3 regions of the Bacillus sp. WC2503 genome follow, and region 1 is predicted to be linked to each of the others. Evidence: predicted binding sites of a transcription regulator. Region 1 holds the regulator's gene; each other region holds the start of a gene.
What was found. The regulator CtsR, encoded in region 1, represses protease genes until heat stress. The targets are predictions, from matches to a motif close to ATGGTCAATAAAGGTCAAACA.
Positions count from the first base shown of each region.

Region 2: a site for CtsR is predicted at 736-756, ahead of clpB (ATP-dependent chaperone ClpB). Genes of this name have one in related genera too.
Region 3: a site for CtsR is predicted at 922-942, ahead of clpP (ATP-dependent Clp endopeptidase proteolytic subunit ClpP). Genes of this name have one in related genera too.

Region 1 covers NZ_JBQYMD010000001.1:4,727,094-4,729,301, forward strand. The annotation lists rRNA gene ACUN26_RS24390 (23S ribosomal RNA) at 1-331, shown strand, start outside; rRNA gene rrf (5S ribosomal RNA) at 381-496, shown strand; gene ctsR (transcriptional regulator CtsR) at 705-1,166, shown strand; gene ACUN26_RS24405 (UvrB/UvrC motif-containing protein) at 1,337-1,885, shown strand; gene ACUN26_RS24410 (protein arginine kinase) at 1,890-2,208, shown strand, end outside.
Region 2 covers NZ_JBQYMD010000001.1:472,704-474,911, forward strand. The annotation lists gene ACUN26_RS02565 (YjzC family protein) at 384-563, shown strand; gene clpB (ATP-dependent chaperone ClpB) at 774-2,208, shown strand, end outside.
Region 3 covers NZ_JBQYMD010000001.1:4,278,974-4,281,181, reverse strand. The annotation lists gene ACUN26_RS22205 (hypothetical protein) at 164-319, opposite strand; gene clpP (ATP-dependent Clp endopeptidase proteolytic subunit ClpP) at 294-875, opposite strand; gene ACUN26_RS22195 (DUF421 domain-containing protein) at 1,117-1,986, opposite strand; gene ACUN26_RS22190 (DUF1657 domain-containing protein) at 2,007-2,208, opposite strand, start outside.

The DNA.
Region 1 (2,208 bases):
GGTACGCGAGCTGGGTTCAGAACGTCGTGAGACAGTTCGGTCCCTATCCGTCGTGGGCGTAGGAAATTTGAGAGGAGCTGTCCTTAGTACGAGAGGACCGGGATGGACGCACCGCTGGTGTACCAGTTGTTCTGCCAAGGGCATAGCTGGGTAGCTATGTGCGGAAGGGATAAGTGCTGAAAGCATCTAAGCATGAAGCCCCCCTCAAGATGAGATTTCCCATAGCGTAAGCTAGTAAGATCCCTGAAAGATGATCAGGTTGATAGGTTCGAGGTGGAAGCATGGTGACATGTGGAGCTGACGAATACTAATAGATCGAGGACTTAACCATATAATATGTAGCAAATGTTATCTAGTTTTGAAGGAATATGCCTTCATAGTTTGGTGATGATGGCAGAGAGGTCACACCCGTTCCCATACCGAACACGGAAGTTAAGCTCTCTAGCGCCGATGGTAGTTGGGACCTTGTCCCTGTGAGAGTAGGACGTCGCCAAGCAACTAAAACACGAGTCAAATGACTCGTGTTTTTTCGTGTTTTATTTTATAATCCATAGTAATAAAAAAATGTGTTTAAAGTATTAATATTTTGATTAAATACAGGAGAATGTGGCTAGGATAGTGAATAAGCAAAAGAGTTGCAAATTTTATTAATACGTATATAATTAAAGTCAAAGATAGTCAAAGTCAATAAAGGTGGCGGATAAATGAGAAATATATCTGATATCATTGAGCAATATCTAAAGCAAGTTATTGACTTAAGCAATAATAATGTGATTGAAATTAAGAGAAATGAGATTGCGGATCGGTTCGAGTGCGTACCATCTCAAATCAATTATGTAATCAATACCCGTTTTACGTTAGAAAGAGGATTTGTAGTAGAAAGTAAACGTGGTGGAGGAGGTTACATTCGCATTATAAAAGTCAAACTGCATGACGATATAGACATTATTGATCAAATGCTTCATATGATTGATCATAGTGTTGCGCAAGGGAATGCAGAAAGCATGATTATACGTTTAATAGAAGAGGGAATCATAACAAATCGTGAAGCGAAACTGATGTTAAGCGTAATAGATCGTTCTGTATTATCAATGGATGTTCCTTCTCGAGATGAACTTAGGGCTCGAATATTATGCGCAATGTTAAGAACACTGAAATATAAATAAATATAGCTTTTGTAAAAGAATGATGACTAAGATAAAGCAATTAAATGTTGTAGAAGTTTTGAAAAAGAACATGCACTTTTATTTAAACGGATTCAGGAAAGCGAACAATCTAGTAATGTATGAAAAGTATCATGAGATAGAGCGTTCCTGTTGTAAAGGTGGGGATAGTGATGACTTGTCAAAACTGTAATATAAGACCAGCGACTTTACATTATACAAAAGTAATTAACGAGAAGAAGGCGGAAGTTCATCTTTGTGAGCAATGTGCAGAGCAAAGTGGCTATACGTCTTTCTTTCAATCATCGCAGTCTAACTTTTCATTTCATGATTTATTTGCTGGTTTATTACACGGTGAATCAACAATGTTTGAAGAAGGAAAAAATGGATTTTCAAATGCAAATATAGTAAGATGCCCAGATTGTAAGATGACATATGAACAATTTACAAAAGTGGGACGTTTTGGCTGTTCTTCTTGCTACGATACATTTAAGGAGCATTTAAAGCCACTATTAAAACGTCTTCATGGTGGGCATACAGATCATTGTGGAAAAATTCCGGAACGTATAGAAGGAAATATCCACTTAAAGAAAGAATTAGATGAACTAAAACTCATTCTGAAACAATGCGTACAGAAAGAGGAATTTGAGAAAGCTGCAGAGGTAAGAGATAAGATTCGAGGTCTTGAAATACATCTTAGTGAGCATAGAGAGGGGGAATAGTTCTATGTCACTGGACAAAATTATGAATGAAGCGATTAGTCCATGGATGAAGGGGGATGGCCCTGATTCTGATATTGTTTTAAGTAGTCGAATTCGTTTGGCTCGTAATTTTAAACAATATCAATTTTCTACTATGCAAAACGAAGAAGAAGCTAAACAGATTCATGAATTATTTAAAAAGAAATTTATAAATAAAGCAGTAGGGTCCTTTGGGGAGTTTGGACTATTAAAGATGAATGAATTAACCCCTCTTCAAAGGAGAGTTTTAGTCGAAAAGCATTTAATTAGTCCAAATCTTGCAGGGACAGAATATGGAGCATGTC
Region 2 (2,208 bases), 4.3 Mb from region 1:
TATATCCATCTTACGTCGCAAAGTACGGTGGTGTCTACTATTTCTCGTTGGAAATCAAGAAAAGTCAATATTTTTTTAGAAAGTTCAAACAATGTTTCTTTCATTATGTACAAATTGTGAAAAGGGTTACATTGCCCGTATGAGGAGGCTTATAATAAACATGTAATCTTCTCGTATATGTTTGACTCTCCTTTGAAGCTAGCCTACAGGTAGGTTGGTTTCTTTTTTTTCTACAAGTAAGGAAGTAATCCCTGCTTAAGCTTGTGTAATTATATATATTGTAAATCGGTGAACTGTAGTACTTGTTTCCTAAACATGACAGAAAAGCTTTCTTTTAAAATGGATATACTAATGAGGCAAGACGTCATGGAAGGAGAATGAAGATGGGACAAAATCGCAGGTTTCGTTCTGGACAAAAAGCGCCAAATGATGGCGTTTACGTAGAAATTGGTGAAACGGGAAGTATGGTAAAAAATCCGCAAATGGTACAATTAAATGCCGGTGAAAAGTTTCCAGATAACACGAATCATAACCGTCAGTGGACATATAAAAGAAAACCGTAACAGAAGCCGCAATCTTTATTGCGGCTTTTTTTTGTTACATAATATAATTTCATTTACTGTACTTTTTTAAGTAGCATAATGAATGCTCCCTTTTTCTTTTTCCAATAATAAGTTTGAAAATACATAGGCAAATTTATTGTATAAAAAAGTAAGTTGGCGTATAATCAAATCAAAGGTCAAAGAAAGTCAAACTTTTGGAGGGCTGTAAAGATGGACTTAAATCAAATGACAACGAAAACACAAGAGGCGATTATGAGTGCCCAATCTTTAGCGGTATCTCATCATCACCAAGAGGTGGATACTGTTCATCTATTACTTGCATTATTAGAGGAGCAAGATGGATTAGCAGTACGTATATTTCAAAAAATGAATGTTGATATAGAAGCATTGAAGCAAGATGTAGAAAATGTAATTAAAAAGAAACCTTCTGTAACGGGAAGCGGAGCAGAAGTTGGGAAATTGTATATAACAAGCAATCTGCAGCAACTGCTTGTAAGAGCAGGGAAAGAAGCAGAAAAACTGCAGGATGATTACATTTCAGTAGAACATGTATTGCTTGCTTTTTCTGAAGAAAAAGGCGATATCAATCATTTATTTACAAGATTGCATATTACGAAAGATAACTTATTACAGTCTTTAATGACAGTTCGGGGGAATCAAAGAGTGACTAGTCAAAATCCAGAAGCAACTTATGAAGCGTTAGAAAAATATGGCCGTGATTTAGTGGCGGAAGTGAGAGCAGGGAAAATTGATCCTGTTATCGGACGAGATAGTGAAATTCGCCGCGTTATTCGCATTCTTTCACGTAAAACGAAAAACAACCCTGTTTTAATTGGTGAGCCAGGTGTTGGTAAAACAGCAATTGTTGAAGGATTAGCACAGCGTATCGTGAAAAAAGATGTACCAGAAGGGTTAAAAGATAGAATAATCTTTGCATTAGATATGAGTGCACTTGTAGCCGGAGCAAAATTCCGTGGTGAATTTGAAGAGCGCCTGCAAGCTGTATTAAATGAAATTAAAAAGAGTGAAGGCCGTATTTTATTATTCATTGATGAACTTCATACAATCGTCGGTGCTGGTAAAACAGAAGGTGCGATGGACGCAGGGAATATGTTAAAACCGATGCTTGCTCGTGGTGAACTGCATTGTATCGGGGCAACGACATTAGATGAATATCGTAAATATATTGAGAAAGACCCAGCGTTAGAAAGACGTTTCCAACAAGTATTAGCAGAGGAACCGACTGTTGAAGATACAATCTCCATTTTACGTGGTTTAAAAGAGCGTTTTGAAATTTATCACGGTGTAAATATTCATGACCGCGCGATTGTAGCAGCATCTGTTTTATCAGATCGATATATTTCAGATCGCTTCTTACCGGATAAAGCAATTGACCTTGTTGACGAAGCGTGCGCAACAATTCGTACAGAAATTGATTCTATGCCAACAGAATTAGATGAAGTAACGCGCCGTATTATGCAGCTGGAAATTGAAGAAGCCGCTCTTGGAAAAGAGAAGGACTTTGGTAGCCAAGAACGTCTGAAAACATTGCAACGTGAATTATCGGATTTAAAAGAAGTTGCAAGTAGCATGAGAGCGAAATGGGAGAAAGAAAAAGAAGATATTCACAAAGTTCGTGACTTAC
Region 3 (2,208 bases), 450 kb from region 1:
TGTTGTGTCGAACCGTTGATATATTAAAAAAATCGTTGATATAATTTGAGTTTTGTTCGATATAATTGAAAAATCGTTGATATATTTAGGGGAATACCAGGATGGGTATACAGACGGAGGGCATGATAATAAAAAAGCGCCCTGTAATAGGGCGCTTCTGCTTTTAAGTGTATCCAGCTCCAGCGGCTAGAACAGTCGGTCGTTTCACCCCTTCATTCGAGGCAAAAAGCGCCTCGGATGAAGGGGTTCCAACTTCCTCCTGTTCTAAACGAGCCGCTTCCGCTTTAAATCTATTAACGATTTGTAAAGATCTTATCAATTAAGCCGTATTCTAAAGCTCTTTCTGCTGTCATGAAGTTGTCGCGGTCTGTGTCGCGTTGTAGTACTTCAAGTGGTTGACCTGTGCGGTCAGCAAGAATTTGGTTTAATTTTTCACGTAAGAATAGGATACGTTTTGCAGCGATTTCGATTTCAGTCGCTTGACCTTGTGCTCCGCCAAGTGGTTGGTGAATCATTACTTCACTGTTAGGAAGAGCGAAACGTTTTCCTTTTTCACCTGCTGCAAGTAAGAATGCACCCATAGATGCAGCCATACCGATACAGATTGTTGATACTTGTGGTTTAATAAACTGCATTGTATCGTAAATTGCCATACCTGCTGTGATAGAACCACCAGGGCTATTGATGTAGATGTGAATATCTTTTTCTGGATCTTGAGATTCCAAGAATAAAAGCTGGGAAACAATTGAGTTAGCTACGTTGTCATCAATTGCACTACCAAGCATAATGATGCGGTCTTTTAATAGTCGAGAGTAAATATCGTAAGCGCGTTCTCCACGATTTGTTTGTTCAATTACTGTAGGAATTAAATTCATCTGTTATTTCCTCCTTCTAAAGCTTTCTTAGTCTTATAATACAATTATGGTCAATAAAGGTCAAACGAAACCACTTTAAATCAAAAAAATATGTAGTTGTACCATGAAATATTCGCTATGTTTTTGAAATTCCCTGCTTATGTATCTTCAACATCATAACCGAATTACATAAATTTAAACGTCATGAAAACTGTAGAAAAAAAGAAAAGAACGCCTTTTGATTGAAGCGTTCTTTCGATATTTATTCTTTTAAAAGATAGGTTACTCTATTTAAAATCTTTTCGATTTGTTTCGCGTTTTTACTATACATTTCGCTTGCTGATTTCGATTTTGTTTCTAAAGAAAATAGCTCAAGATCAGCATGACATTTTTTTAAAGATGCCAATAATAAAGGTTTGTTTTGAGGAGAAGGCATTTGGAGTTTGTCATTATAAATGTCGATAGTAAGTTGCCCGTACGAGTCAACTTGACCGAGAAAAACATTTTCAATGACAACGCCGAGCTTTTCTAATTCTGAATGTAGCCAAGCGCGGTTATGCCCGCTTGATGACAGAGGTTCATCTAGTACATTTCCATCCATAATAACAGTTTGTGGTTCCTTCTCGTTTGGTACTTTTAAACCTACGTCTTTTGCTGTAAGGGGTTGGCGATCTTTCTTTAATAATACATTTAATTCACCGCTCGGTTCTAGTACAGCAAATTCAACATCCGCTACGCTGAATGCATTTTTTCCTCGGAGTAGTTCAAGTAATTCGTCACTTGTATATTTTTCTTTCTTTAAGTTATCTTCAAGTATTTTTCCATCTTTTATTAATACGGTAGACTTCCCTTCAAAAAAATCTCGAGCTGTTTTGTTCTTTAAAGAGAGGATTCCTGTGAAAAAGGGTACCGCAGCAAAAATGAGTATCGCAAAGACGCCATGGAAAAATTTTTGATCGAGCCCTGTAGATACTTGGGCAGCGATGTCACCAATCGTCATTCCAGCTATGTATTCAAAAAAGGAAAGTTGGGAGATTTGTCTTTTCCCTAACCATTTTGTAATAGCGAATAACATGATTAATATAAAAACAGAACGGAGAATGACAAGTGTCCATTCAGGTAGGTGAGACATAGCGATTTCCTCCAGTCTGCTTAAAACCCTTTATATTGAGGTTCTTCACGTTCTAATACTGAAACTCTATCCTTAACATCAGCGATGACGCTGTCCATTTCTAACATACATTCATGAAATACGCGTTTTGATTCTTCATCCTGTGAATTTAATGAAAGGGAACTTAAACTTGCTTGAGCACCCCTTAAACTAGCAAGACAAGTTTTTACGCTAGCGATAACA